Regions from separate parts of the Microbacterium sp. NPDC080220 genome, predicted to be linked through region 1. Evidence: predicted binding sites of a transcription regulator. Region 1 holds the regulator's gene; each other region holds the start of a gene.
What was found. The regulator HrcA, encoded in region 1, represses chaperone genes, less so after heat shock. The targets are predictions, from matches to a motif close to TTNGCACTCGNNNNNNNCGAGTGCNAA.
Positions count from the first base shown of each region.

Region 2: a site for HrcA is predicted at 2,042-2,068, ahead of AB0P29_RS05045 (Hsp20/alpha crystallin family protein). Genes of this name have one in related genera too.
Region 3: a site for HrcA is predicted at 2,349-2,375, ahead of groL (chaperonin GroEL). Genes of this name have one in related genera too.

Region 1 is NZ_JBFBOP010000008.1:22,544-27,010, forward strand. Features, by position in the region: gene lepA (translation elongation factor 4) at 1-37, shown strand, start outside; gene AB0P29_RS12485 (DUF1990 family protein) at 47-697, shown strand; gene hemW (radical SAM family heme chaperone HemW) at 697-1,914, shown strand; gene hrcA (heat-inducible transcriptional repressor HrcA) at 1,985-3,019, shown strand; gene dnaJ (molecular chaperone DnaJ) at 3,051-4,166, shown strand; gene AB0P29_RS12505 (16S rRNA (uracil(1498)-N(3))-methyltransferase) at 4,169-4,467, shown strand, end outside.
Region 2 is NZ_JBFBOP010000002.1:307,667-312,133, reverse strand. Features, by position in the region: gene AB0P29_RS05050 (prolyl oligopeptidase family serine peptidase) at 1-1,990, opposite strand, end outside; gene AB0P29_RS05045 (Hsp20/alpha crystallin family protein) at 2,130-2,579, shown strand; gene AB0P29_RS05040 (MarR family transcriptional regulator) at 2,654-3,082, opposite strand; gene AB0P29_RS05035 (hypothetical protein) at 3,119-3,643, shown strand; gene AB0P29_RS05030 (LPXTG cell wall anchor domain-containing protein) at 3,700-3,972, shown strand; partial or broken gene AB0P29_RS05025 (SDR family oxidoreductase) at 4,276-4,467, shown strand, end outside.
Region 3 is NZ_JBFBOP010000003.1:347,108-351,574, forward strand. Features, by position in the region: gene AB0P29_RS07520 (serine/threonine-protein kinase) at 1-108, opposite strand, end outside; gene msrB (peptide-methionine (R)-S-oxide reductase MsrB) at 230-634, opposite strand; gene AB0P29_RS07530 (DUF3263 domain-containing protein) at 722-982, shown strand; gene AB0P29_RS07535 (LytR C-terminal domain-containing protein) at 992-1,624, shown strand; gene AB0P29_RS07540 (cold-shock protein) at 1,768-1,971, shown strand; gene AB0P29_RS07545 (hypothetical protein) at 1,982-2,203, opposite strand; gene groL (chaperonin GroEL) at 2,443-4,062, shown strand; gene AB0P29_RS07555 (hypothetical protein) at 4,280-4,467, shown strand, end outside.

The DNA of each region.
Region 1 (4,467 bases):
GCTCTCGGGAGACGTCGAGGGCAAGGACAAGAAGTAGGCTGGCACGATGCGCCGCGGGAGTTTCCAGGCAGGGACCGTCGACTACGCCGCCGTCGGGGCCACGCAGGCCCCCGATCTCATGGGCTATCCGCCGAAGGGCACGACCCCGGCGGAGGCGTCGTGGCGTCTCGGCAGCGGTGAGAGCCGTTTCGTCACCTCGACCGAATCGCTCCTCGGGTGGGGAGCGCAGCGGGGGGCGGGTCTCCAGGTGACCGATGTGCGCCCGGCATCCGGTCCGATGTACTCCGGTGTCGGCTTCGACGCCGACGGCAACGCCATCCAGCCCAGCCGTCTCGACGACGACCAGCGTTTCGACGCCGACGGCGTGCCGTTCGCGAGCGCCGGGACGACCGTGCACCTTCGAGGGCGCGTCGGCGGGATGCGGGCGGATGCCGAACTCCGGGTCATCTCGGTCGTCGACGAGCCGCGTCGGGTCGGGTTCTCGCTCGGCACCGTCGGTGGATCCGTCGTCAGCGGCGAGGAGTCCTTCCTGCTCGAATGGCGCGACGACGACGAGGTCTGGTTCACGGTCCGCGCCTTCGACAAGCCGACCGGCGTGCTCTACCGCCTCTGGCGTCCGCTGGTGAAGCGTCGGCGTCGCGCCCTGTTCCAGGGGTACCTGCAGGCGATGTCGCCGATGTACGCCACCGGCTCCTGATGGGCTCGGCCCTTCCCCTCGGCGATCCCGCTCCTCTCGACGGCGCACTGCCCGCCGACGTGCGCGTGTCGGACGACGTCGACTTCGGCGTCTACCTGCACGTCCCGTTCTGCCGCGTCCGCTGCGGCTACTGCGACTTCAACACCTACACGGCGACCGAACTGCGCGGCGCCCGACAGGACGCGTACGCCGACGAGGTCCTGCGCGAGATCGCGATCTCCCGGCGCGTGCTGGCCGAACGCGGACCGCTCCGCCCCGCGCAGACGGTGTTCTTCGGCGGCGGCACCCCGACGCTCCTGCCGCCCGGCGACCTGGCGCGCATGCTCGACGGCGTCCGGGAGGCCTTCGGTCTGGCGGACGGTGCCGAGGTGACGGTCGAGGCGAACCCCGACACGATGACGGACGCCGTGGCCGAGACCCTCGCGGCCGCCGGTGTGACACGCCTGTCGATCGGCATGCAGTCGGCTGTCCCGCACGTCCTCGCCGCCCTCGACCGCACCCACGACCCCGCGAACATCGCCACCGCGGTCGCCGCGGCACGGAACGCGGGGCTGGCGGTCAGCCTCGACCTCATCTACGGCGCTCCGGGGGAGTCGCTGGAGGACTGGCGGACCTCGCTCGAGACGGCGACGGCCCTCGCACCCGATCACGTCTCGGCCTACGCGCTCATCGTCGAGGACGGCACGAAACTCGAGCGGCAGATCCGCCGCGGCGAGGTGCCCGCTCCCGATGACGATCTGCAGGCCGACATGTACGAGCTGGCCGACGAACTGCTCGCCGCGGCGGGATACGGGTGGTACGAGGTCTCGAACTGGGCGACGAACCGCGCGCAGCGGTCCCGCCACAACCTGTCGTACTGGCGCGGCCAGGACTGGTGGGGGTACGGCCCGGGCGCCCACAGTCACATCGGCGGACTCCGGTGGTGGAACGTGAAGCACCCCGCGGCGTACGCGCAGCGCCTCGCGGCGGGACAGTCGCCGGCGGCCGGACGGGAGCGACCGGATGCCGAGGCCCGCCGCCTCGAGGACATCCTGCTGCGCTCGCGCATCGTCGACGGGGTGGCCGTGGACGAGGCGACGGCCGCCGGGCGGCGGAACGTGGCATCCCTCATCGCCGACGGGCTCGTCGACGGCGCGGCGGCGGTCCACGGCACGATCGTGCTGACCCGCCGCGGGCGGCTTCTCGCCGACGCCGTCGTGCGGGCGCTCACCGAGTGATCCGAGCAGAACGCTCCGCGCGCGGTAGAATTGGCACTCCAAGATCGAGAGTGCCAGCGGAGGAGGGATGATGGTTTCGGAACGCGGTCTTCAGGTGTTGCGCGCGATCGTCCAGGACTACGTGGACACGCGGGAACCCGTCGGCAGCAAGGCGATCGTCGACCGCCACCAGTTCGGTGTGTCCGCCGCCACGATCCGCAACGACATGGCTCTCCTCGAGGACGAGGAACTCATCATCGCGCCGCACACGTCGTCGGGCCGTGTGCCCACCGACAAGGGGTACCGGGTCTTCGTCGACCATCTCGCCGAGGTCCGTCCGCTGACCTCCGCGCAGCGCTCCGCGATCGGCGCGTTCCTGGAGGACACCGGCGACCTCGACGACCTGCTCGTCCGCACGGTCCGCACGCTCACCCGCCTCACCGGACAGGTCGCGATCGTGCAGTACCCGTCGTTCGCCCGGGCGAACGTCTCGCACGTCGAGGTCGTCCACCTCGGCGGCACCCGCATCGTCATCATCGTCGTGACCGACACCGGCCGGGTCTCGCAGCGGGTCGCGTTCCTCGCGACCGAGCCGTCCGCCGAGGAGGCCGAGCAGCTCAAGCTCGCGATGGCCGCGCTGCTGACCGGCAAGAGCGTCCGCGACGGTGCCGCGGCGATCGCCCGCATCCTCGAGGAGGAGGCTCCGGCCCCCCGCGAGGAGAACCGGCGGATCGTCCTGCGCGCGATCGGCGAGGAGCTCGACGAGTTCCGCTCGGACCGCATGGTCATGGCCGGGTCCGCGACCCTCGCCCGTCGCGAAGCGGACTTCCGCGGCAGCATCTACCCGCTGCTCGAGGCGATCGAGGAGCAGGTGACGCTCCTGCGCCTCATGGGCGAGATGGTCGCGGACGACCGGGGACTGGCGACCAGCATCGGCCGCGAGAACGAGCCGTTCGGGCTCGCCGAGGCATCCGTCGTCGCGGGGGACTACGACGCCGGCGGCTCGCAGGCGCGCGTGGGCGTGCTGGGTCCGACCCGCATGGACTACCCCACCAATCTCGCGGCGGTCCGTGCCGTCGCGCACTATCTGACGCGTCTGCTCGAAGAAGACGAGAAGTCGCGCTGAACGAATCGGCCTCCGGGCCGGAGAGGTGATTGTGGCTGACCACTACGAGGTCCTGGGTGTCGCGCGCGACGCGAGCCCCGAGGAGATCAAGAAGGCGTACCGCCGACTGGCGCGACAGCTCCACCCCGATGTGAACCCGGGAGAGGATGCGTCCGAGCAGTTCAAGCTCGTGACGCACGCGTACGACGTGCTGAGCGACCCCGACCAGCGCCAGCGGTACGACCTCGGTGGCGACTCCGGGGCGTTCGGCGGCGCCGGGGCCGGGTTCGGCGGCTTCAGCGACATCTTCGAGACGTTCTTCGGCGGAGGCGGCGGGGGCACGCGTGCCGGACGCCCGCGCTCGCGTCGCGAGCGGGGCCAAGACGCCCTCGTGCGCGTCGACCTCACCCTCGGCGACGTCGTCTTCGGCGTGCACCGCGACATCGAGGTCGACACGGCGGTGCTGTGCGAGACCTGCCAGGGCTCGTGCTGCCAGCCCGGCACCCAGCCGGTGACCTGCGACATCTGCCACGGCTCGGGGCAGATCCAGCGGACCGTGCGGAGCCTGCTCGGCAACGTCGTCACGTCGCAGCCCTGCACGACCTGCCAGGGCTACGGCACGACCATCCCCTACCCGTGTTCCACGTGTCAGGGCCAGGGCCGTGTGCGCGCGCGCCGCACCGTGTCGATCGACATCCCCGCCGGCGTCGAGACGGGACTGCGCCTGCAGCTGCCCGGATCGGGCGAGGTCGGCCCCGCCGGCGGTCCGAACGGCGACCTGTACCTCGAGGTGACGGTCGCTCCGCACGACGTTTTCAGCCGTGACGGCGACGATCTGCTCGCGACCCTCGAGGTGTCGATGATCGACGCGATCCTCGGCACGAGTGTGACGATCGATTCGCTCGACGGCCCCGTCGACCTCGAGATCCGCCAGGGTGTCCAGGCGGGCGACGAGGTGACCATCCGCGGGCGCGGCATCACCCCGCTCCGCGGCGAGCAGCGCGGCGACCTCCGCGTCGCCGTGCAGGTGGTCACCCCGTCGCACCTCGACCCCAAGTCGCGGGCCCTCGTCCAGGAGCTCGCCAAGCGCACGCGCCCCGCGCCGCCGCACCTCGCCGAGTTCCACCCGGGCCTGTTCTCCAAGCTCCGCGGCAAGTTCAAGCGCTGACCGTGGCCCTGCACTTCCTGATCGAGGATGCCGGTGCCGCCCGCCCGGGCGACGTCGTCCGGCTGACGGGCGCCGAGGCGCACCACGCGGCCGCCGTGCGCCGCATCCGGGTCGGGGAGGGGGTGACCGTGGGCGACGGCCGCGGCCTCTGGCTCACGGGAACCGTCGCCTCGGTCGCACCGAAGGAGGTCGTCGTCGAGGTCGTCGAGCGGCGGGAGCACCCGGCGCCGTCGCCGCGCACGGTGCTCGTGCAGGCGCTCGCGAAGGGTGATCGCGACGAGCTCGCGGTGCAGGCCGCGAC
Region 2 (4,467 bases), on a different contig from region 1:
TGGCCGCCGCGTCGATGGTGCCCGCGTGACCGCCTTCGACGGGCTCGAGGTAGTGCACCTCGGCATCCGTCTCGTCCGCCAACCGCGCCGCCATCTTGCGCGCCTGCACCGGCCCGACCCGGTCGTCGCTGGCCGCCGCGTAGATGAGGGATGCCGGGTACCGCCGCCCGGGCTCGATGAGGTGGTACGGCGAGAAGGTCTTCACGAACTCCCAGTCGGCGGGGTCGTCGGGATCGCCGTACTCGGCGATCCAGCTCGCGCCGGCGGACAGGCGCGTGTACCGGCGCATGTCGAGGAGCGGGACGCCGCAGACGATCGCGCCGAAGTCGTCGGGGTTCTGGGTCAGCATGTTGCCGACGAGCAGGCCGCCGTTGCTGCGCCCGTGGCAGGCGATGCGGTCGGGGGTCGAGACCCCGCGCGCCACGAGGTCGCGGGAGACAGCGGCGAAGTCCTCGTACGCGCGGTGGCGGTTCTCGCGGAGCGCCGCGAGGTGCCATTCCGGGCCGAACTCGCCGCCGCCCCGGATGTTTGCGACGACGTACACCCGACCCTGTTCGAGCCAGGCCGGGCCCACGATCGTCGGGTACTCCGGCGTCAGCGCGTGCTCGAAGCCGCCGTAGCCGTTCATCAGCACGGGCAGCGCCCCGTGACGCTCGCGGGGGCCGACCTCGAAGTACGGCACCCGGGTGCCGTCGGCCGACGTCGCCCAGTGCTGCTCGGCGACGAGACCCGTCGCGTCGAAGGTCGCGCGGCTGCGGTCGACGACCCGCGGCTCCGCGCCCGGGTCGAGGACGAGCAGGGTGGGCGGTGTGAGGAAGCCGCGCGCGACGACCCAGAGCTGGTCGTCCTCGTCGTCGTCCGCCGTGGCGACGTTCGCGCTGAAGAGGTCGTCGTCGCCGAGCCCGAGGTCGAGCTCGACACCGGTCAGCGTCGCCGGGTCGAGCGACACCAGCCGGCTCTGCACGCGGTCGAGGATCGTCAGCACGAGGCGGGTCTTCGTCCACGTCCAGGACTCGAGCACCGCGGTGTCGGTCGGCGCGAACGCGACGCGCAGGTCCGACCCGTCCCCGCTCGTCACGGTCTCGAGGGGGCCGAGCAGGAGGGTGCCCGACGGATGCGTCGTGTCGCCGATGCGCCACGGCGTCGTCGTCCGGACGGCGACCAGGTCGCCGTGCACGTCGGCGTGCGCGTCCTGCGGCACGGCGATCAGGTGCGGTTCGGTGCCGTCCCACACCCATGCCTCGGAGTGGAAGAAGTCGTGCGCGATGACGACGATCGGCGTCGCCGCGCCGCCGGTGTGATCGACGTGCGCGAACACGCCGACGTCCGACGGGACACCCGTGAGGATCGGCGGCGCGTCCTCGAGCGATTCGCCGCGGCGCCAGGCACGGGCGGTGATCGGATAGCCCGAGTCCGTGACGCCGCCGCCGTGCAGGGCCGTGGCGACGAGCAGCGTGTCGCGGTCGACCCACGCGATCATGGACTTCTCCGCGTCGAGGGCGAAGGGGGAGCCCTCGACGAAGCGGCGGGTCTCCAGATCGAACTCGCGCACCACGGCGGCGTCTCCGCCGTCGGGGCTCAGGCGCACGAGCGCGCGGCTGCTGCCGGCCGGCCCGTGCGTCGCGCCGGCGAAGGCCCAGGTCCTCCCCTCCTCGCGGCCCAGTGCGTCGACGTCGAGCAGGACCTCCCAGTCCGGAGTGCCCGCCGTGAAGGCGGCGAGGGACGTCCGGCGCCAGAGGCCGCGCGGGTTGTCGGCATCCCGCCACAGGTCGTACATGAGGTCGCCGTGACGACTCGGGACGACGAGGCGGTCGGGGTCCTGCAGGATGCCGGTGAGCCGGGCCTCGAGCGCGTCGCGGGCAGCGCCCGCATAGGCGCCTTCGGTCTCGGCGGTGCGCTCCGCGGCCCACGCGCGAGCCTGGGATCCGTCGATCTCCTCCAGCCACAGGAACGGGTCGGCGGGCTCGGGGGCGATCTCGTGGGCGCTCATGCGGTCAGCCTACGGGGCACCTCCGCCGCGTCGTTCGCCGTGCGAGAACCATTGGCACTCTCCACACGCGAGTGCTAATCTGGACGTACTTGAGCCGCAGGGGCTCAACTTTCAGACCACTTGGACAAAGGAGAGAATCATGGCGACCTACGACCCGTTCCGTGAAATCGACCGCCTGGCGTCGACGCTCTTCGACACGCGCCGCGGCCCGCGACGGATGCCGATGGACCTGTACCGCGACGGCGACCACTACGTGCTGAACGCCGACCTCCCCGGCATCGACCCGGGCTCGGTCGACATCGACGTCGACGGCCAGCTGCTGACCATCCGCGCCGAGCGCACGCTGTCGTCGGGCGAGGGGGTCAAGTGGATCACGCGCGAGCGTGAGACCGCGAGCTTCCTCCGCCAGCTGAACCTCGGCCAGGGCATCGACACCGACGCCATCACCGCGACCTACAACAACGGTGTGCTGACCGTCACCATCCCGGTGAGCGAGAAGGCCAAGCCGCGCAAGGTCGAGGTCGTCGCCGACGGTTCGTCCCCGACCATCACCACCCGCGAGAGCGAGCCGCAGCCGATCGACCAGTGACCGGCGCACCGCTCCGACGGTGAGACGACGATCGCCCCGCACCCCGTCTCGGGTGCGGGGCGATCTTCCTGTCGTCAGACGCCGCGCAGGCGAGCGGTGAGCCGCTCGAGTTCGGCGAGTTCGTCGTCGGTGAGCACCGACATCCGCTCGGCGATGGTGCGGCCGTGCGTCGTCGCGAGCCGGCGGAACATCGCCGCGCCCTGCTCCGTGGCGCGCAGCACGGCGCCGCGGCCGTCGTTGGGGTCGGGGCACTTCGCGACGAGCCCGCGCGCCACCATCCGGTCGACCAGGCGCGACACGCTCGGCTGGCTGATGAGCATGTTCGCCGTCACGTCGCGCAGCCGCGCGGTGTGACCCTCGCAGCGCGTGACGGTCAGGAGCACGTCGTATTCGGCGCTCGAGAGGTCGTCGTCCTCGAAGTCCCGTGAGATCTCCGCCAGGACCTCGTGCTGCGCGCGGAAGAGGCTCTCCCAGGCAGCGATGGCGAGGCGGCGGTCGGTCATGGCGTCAACTGTAGCGTCGCTCATAGGGTTGACCGCGTGCAGCCCTGGTCCCGTCGTCTCGCCCGTGCCGGAGCCGTCGTCGCCGTCGCGCTCGGCGTTGTCGTGGGCGCTCCCTCGGCGGCGAACGCCGACGTCGAGGACTTCTCCTTCGACAGTCTGACCGTCGACTACACGCTGACCCGCGCCGAGGATGGCACGAGTCGGATGCGGGTGGTCGAGGAGTTCGTGGCGCGGTTCCCCGAGACCGACCAGAACCGCGGCATCCGACGGGTGATCCCCGACGAGTACGACGGTCAGCCGCTGCGGCCGAGCCTCGAATCGGCGGTGGACGCGGAGGGCGACCCGTGGGAGGTCGTCGAGACCGACGACGGCGAGGACGGACTGGTCGTGACGGCGAGATCCGAGGACTACGTCCACGGTCGCCCGAGCCGACGCCCACCCCCGAGCCGACTCCTGCCCCGCAGCCCTCGCTCCCCTCGACCGGTGGCGCTCTGCCGGCTGCGGCGGAAGGCGGCATCCAGGCATCCGTCCGCGGCGATCGCGTCGTCGTCTCGGGCCTGACCGCGGGGGAGCGCTACTACGGCTTCCTCTACTCGACGTCCACCGCTCTCGGCTGGGTGACGGCGGATGCCGCCGGCTCGGCGAGCTTCGCGCTGCCGGCAGACCTCGACGAGGGTCGCCACCGGGTGGCCGTCGTCGACGAGTCGGGTGAGCTTGTCGGCTGGGCCTCTGTCACTGTGGCCGCGGAAGAGCTCGTCGCCGTCGGCGACCAGCTCGCGTCGGCCGGCGGTCAGTCCGGTCCGGTGTGGATCGCAGGCGGTGCAGGTGCGGCGCTGCTCGCCCTCGGCGCACTGCTGGTGATGCGCCGCCGTCGGAGCGCGACCGTCTGACGCGTCACGCAGTAAGGGCCGGCTGGAGAGGCATCCAGCCGGCCCTTGTCCCTTTGCACCAAGAGTGTCCTGCAATCACATGTCGGTAGCTGCCACAGCAAAACATCTACCGTGCAATGAATGTATAACGACGAGATAACGGTGGCAAGGGTTTCTTGTTATCAATTTGTGATGCGCGAGCCAGGGGTGCGCTGGAACCGCATCGGCGATCTGCTCGACGAGGCGGGCGAGGCGCTCGCCGCCGAACTCGGTGACGCGGCGCGCTACGTGCACCTCGACGTCACGGCGTAGGAGGACTGGGAGAAGGCCGTCGCGCTGGCCGAGAAGGAGTTCGGCCGGCTCGACATCTTCGTGAACAACGCCGGCATCGCGACCTTCGGTTCGATCGAGGAGTACTCCCTCGAGCAGTGGAACCAGATCATCGCGATCAACCTGACGGGTGTGTTCCACGGCATCAAGGCCGCGATCGAGCCGCTCAAGCGCAGCGGCGCGGGC
Region 3 (4,467 bases), on a different contig from region 1:
GACGTCCTCGCCGCGGTACACGTCGGCCATGCCGCCGCGGCCGAGCGTCTCACCGAGACGGTAACGGCCGCCCAGCAGGTCGTCTGCGTGGTCGGTGGTGTCGGGCATGTGCATCCTCCGACCGCGGCGTCCCTCACCGCGCTCGAGGCAACGCTAAACGCATGAAGCCGCGCCGACACCGGGGTTGACGGTGTCGGCGCGGCCTGCAAGCGGGGCGATGCCCCGGAGGTCAGTCGTTCTTCGGGGTGAACGACAGCGACAGCGAGTTCATGCAGTAACGGTCGCCCGTGGGGGTGCCGAAACCGTCGGGGAACACGTGCCCCAGATGCGAGCCGCAGTTCGCGCAGCGCACCTCGGTGCGCACCATGCCGTGGCTGCGGTCCTCGATGAGCTCGACGGCCTCCGGGCGGACCGACTCGTAGAAGCTCGGCCAGCCGCAGTGCGAGTCGAACTTGGTGCCGCTCTGGAACAGCTCTGCGCCGCACGCGGCACAGGTGTACAGGCCGGCGCGGTCCTCATCGAGGAGTTCGCCCGTCCACGCGCGCTCCGTCCCGGCCTGCCGCAGGACGGCGTACTGCTCGGGCGTCAGCTCCTCCCGCCACTGCTCGTCGGTCTTCTCCACGCGATAGCTCATGTGTTCTTCCTTCCCTCGACATATTCAACCGGACGAACCGCCCCGATGTTCCGGGGTGTCGGCGGATCTCGGTCGTACCGTGGGGGAGTGCCCCTCTCCGATCGCGACCGCGCCGTCCTCGATTTCGAGGCGCGCTGGCACGGGCACTCCGGGGCGAAGGAGGAGGCGCTGCGCGCCGAGCTCTCGCTGACCCCTGCGCGCTACTACCAGCTGCTGGGGCGGATCCTCGAATCAGCGGATGCCGTCGCCTACGATCCGGTCCTCGTGCACCGTCTGCGGCGGCTGCAGACTGCGCAGGAGCGGGAGCGGCGCACCCGCTCCAGGGTGCTCCCGGCATCCGCCCGGTAGCATTCTCGGGTGCCGTCTCCGACCTCTCCGCCCGAGCCAGAGCAGCCCACCGCCGCGGACCCGTCCGAGACCGCGGCGCGCTCCGCAGTGAAGGATCGCTTCGACGACCTCCCGGCCCGTCCTGCTCGGATCGGGGCGCACCGCGCCGAGACGCCCCGGCTGCGCGTCGGCGTCATCGTGCTGTGGTCCGTCGTGGCCACCGTCGCCATCGTCGCGGCGGGGGTGCTCAGCACCCTGTTCGCAACCGGTCGACTGGACTTCAACGCCCGTTCGGCGCCCGGTTCGTCGTCGCAGGTGGTCGCACCGCAGGTGGACACGTCGTACGAGGTGCTCGTGCTGAACGCGACCCCCGACGCCGCGCTGGGTGACGCCGTCCGCCAGGACGTGATCGCCGCCGGGTGGGCGGAGGCGGACGTCCAGGAGAGCAACGCCAGCTCCGACGACTTCGCGACCACGACCGTCTATTACGGCACGACCGCCGACGAGGCTGCGGCCCGCGGTCTGGCCGACGCGATCGGCGGCGCCGAGGTCTCCCTCGACGACACCTATCAGGTCGTCGCGCCGCCCGAGACGGCGAGCGCCGGCGGTGACCCGCGATCCCAGCTCGTGGTGATCGTCGGGATCGATTTCGGCTCGGAGTGAGCCCGTCCGTGGCGGCTCGGCCGTCGCGTGTTTCGCCGCCGTAAACACTTGGGTTCGGAAGTGTCAACAAAGCCGGGAACCGCCGGATCCGGCAGGGGGCCGTGGCTAGCATTTCGAGTGTCCCACAGCTTCAGGAGATGCGCATGACCCAGGGAACCGTCAAGTGGTTCAACGCCGAGAAGGGCTTCGGCTTCATCACGCTCGGCGACGGACAGGATGTCTTCGTCCACTACTCGAACATCGAGATGTCGGGGTTCCGCGTGCTCGAAGAGGGTCAGGCCGTCGAGTTCACCGTCGGGACCGGGCAGAAGGGCCCGCAGGCCGAATCCGTCCGCGTCGTCGCCTGACGCCGGTCGGTCAGCCCGCGTAGCGGGCGAGGAACAGCCCGCTCAGCTCGGGCGGGTTGAGTTCCGCGGCGGAGCGGTTCTCGTTGGACTCGGACGCATCGCGGTCGGTGACCGACACGAAGAGGGTGACACCGTGCAGCGCGTCCGCGCGCTCCTCCCGGAGGGCTGCGAGCGCCGCGATGAGCACGTCGATGTGTTCCTCGAACCAGTCGTCCGCGTCGTCGTCGGGCATGGAGATGCTCGAGTGTGGTGAGGCAGAGTCCGGGGCTCATGCCGCCGTCGTCGGTCGTCAGAGCGACGACGTACAGGTGCTCGCCGTCGAGCGTGGCGACGGCGTCGCGCGGCTTGCACTCCCTAGGGTCGAGTGCCAGAATGATTTAGCACTCACTCATCCTGAGTGCCAGAACTATCCCGCTCCCAGTCCCTGGGGGCACGGTACTGAACCTCACGTCCGGGAGGGACGACACACTTATGGCAAAGATCATCGCTTTCGACGAGGAGGCCCGCCGCGGCCTCGAGCGCGGCCTCAACACCCTGGCCGACGCCGTCAAGGTGACCCTCGGCCCCCGTGGCCGCAACGTCGTGCTCGAGAAGAAGTGGGGCGCTCCCACGATCACGAACGACGGCGTGTCGATCGCCAAGGAGATCGAGCTCGACGACCCGTACGAGAAGATCGGCGCGGAGCTCGTCAAGGAGGTCGCGAAGAAGACCGACGACGTCGCCGGTGACGGGACGACGACCGCCACGGTCCTCGCTCAGGCGCTCGTGCGCGAGGGTCTGCGCAACGTCGCGGCCGGTGCCGACCCGATCTCCCTCAAGAAGGGCATCGAGAAGGCCGTCAAGGCTCTCTCCGACGAGCTGCTCGCCGGCGCCAAGGAGATCGAGACCAAGGACCAGATCGCGGCGACGGCATCCATCTCGGCTGCCGACCCCGAGATCGGCGAGCTCATCGCCGAGGCCATCGACAAGGTGGGCAAGGAGGGTGTCGTCACCGTCGAGGAGTCCAACACCTTCGGCACCGAGCTCGAGCTCACCGAGGGTATGCGCTTCGACAAGGGCTACATCAACCCCTACTTCGTCACCGACGCCGAGCGTCAGGAAGCGGTCTTCGAGGACCCCTACATCCTGATCGCGAACCAGAAGATCTCGAACATCAAGGACCTTCTGCCCGTCGTCGACAAGGTGATCCAGGACGGCAAGGAGCTCCTGATCATCGCCGAGGACGTCGAGGGTGAGGCTCTCGCCACCCTCGTGCTCAACAAGATCCGCGGCATCTTCAAGTCGGCTGCCGTCAAGGCCCCCGGCTTCGGCGACCGTCGCAAGGCTCAGCTGCAGGACATTGCGATCCTCACGGGTGGCCAGGTCATCACCGAGGAGGTCGGTCTCAAGCTCGAGAACGCCACCCTGGACCTGCTCGGCCGTGCGCGCAAGGTCATCATCACCAAGGACGAGACCACGATCGTCGAGGGTGCCGGTGACGCGTCGCAGATCGAGGGTCGCGTGACCCAGATCCGTCGCGAGATCGAGAACACCGACAGCGACTACGACCGCGAGAAGCTGCAGGAGCGCCTCGCCAAGCTCGCCGGCGGCGTCGCCGTCATCAAGGCGGGTGCGGCCACCGAGGTCGAGCTCAAGGAGCGCAAGCACCGCATCGAGGACGCCGTCCGCAACGCGAAGGCGGCCGTCGAGGAGGGCATCGTCCCCGGTGGTGGCGTCGCGCTGATCCAGGCCGGCGAGAAGGCGTTCGCGAGCCTCGAGCTCGAGGGCGACGAGGCGACCGGCGCGAACATCGTCAAGGTGGCCATCCAGGCTCCCCTGAAGCAGATCGCGCTGAACGCCGGTCTCGAGCCCGGTGTCGTGTCGAACAAGGTCGCCGAGCTCCCCGCGGGCCAGGGCCTCAACGCCGCCACGGGCGAGTACGTCGACATGTTCGCCGCGGGCATCATCGACCCGGCCAAGGTCACGCGCTCCGCGCTGCAGAACGCCGCGTCGATCGCAGGTCTGTTCCTGACCACGGAGGCCGTCGTCGCCGACAAGCCCGAGAAGGTCGCGGCGCCGGCAGGCGACCCGACCGGTGGCATGGACTTCTGATCCACCGCTGAACGGCTCACGAAGGGCCCCTCCTCCGGGAGGGGCCCTTCGTCGTCCGGCTACGGCCCAGGCTTCCGCAGAGTCTCATGCAGAAGTCAAGGGGGCATCCTTCTCGGTCGAAGCGGACGAGTCTGGGTCCAGGCGTCGAGCACGCAGCAGTGGTGGTCGTCATCGCGCAGCGTCGCACGGGCCGTCACGTCGATTCGAGGAGGTTCCCATGACAGACCACGATGACTCCGCCGCCCACGCCGACGACGCGCCCCCGCGGAACGGTTCGGACAGCGACGGGACCGAGAAGCCCGGAGGTCTCGGCAAGGACGGCACCATCCCCGCCGATCCGGACGGCGTCGCCGCCGGGCACAGCGACACCGCGTCCCACTTCAACGCGGAGGAAGACGAAGACGC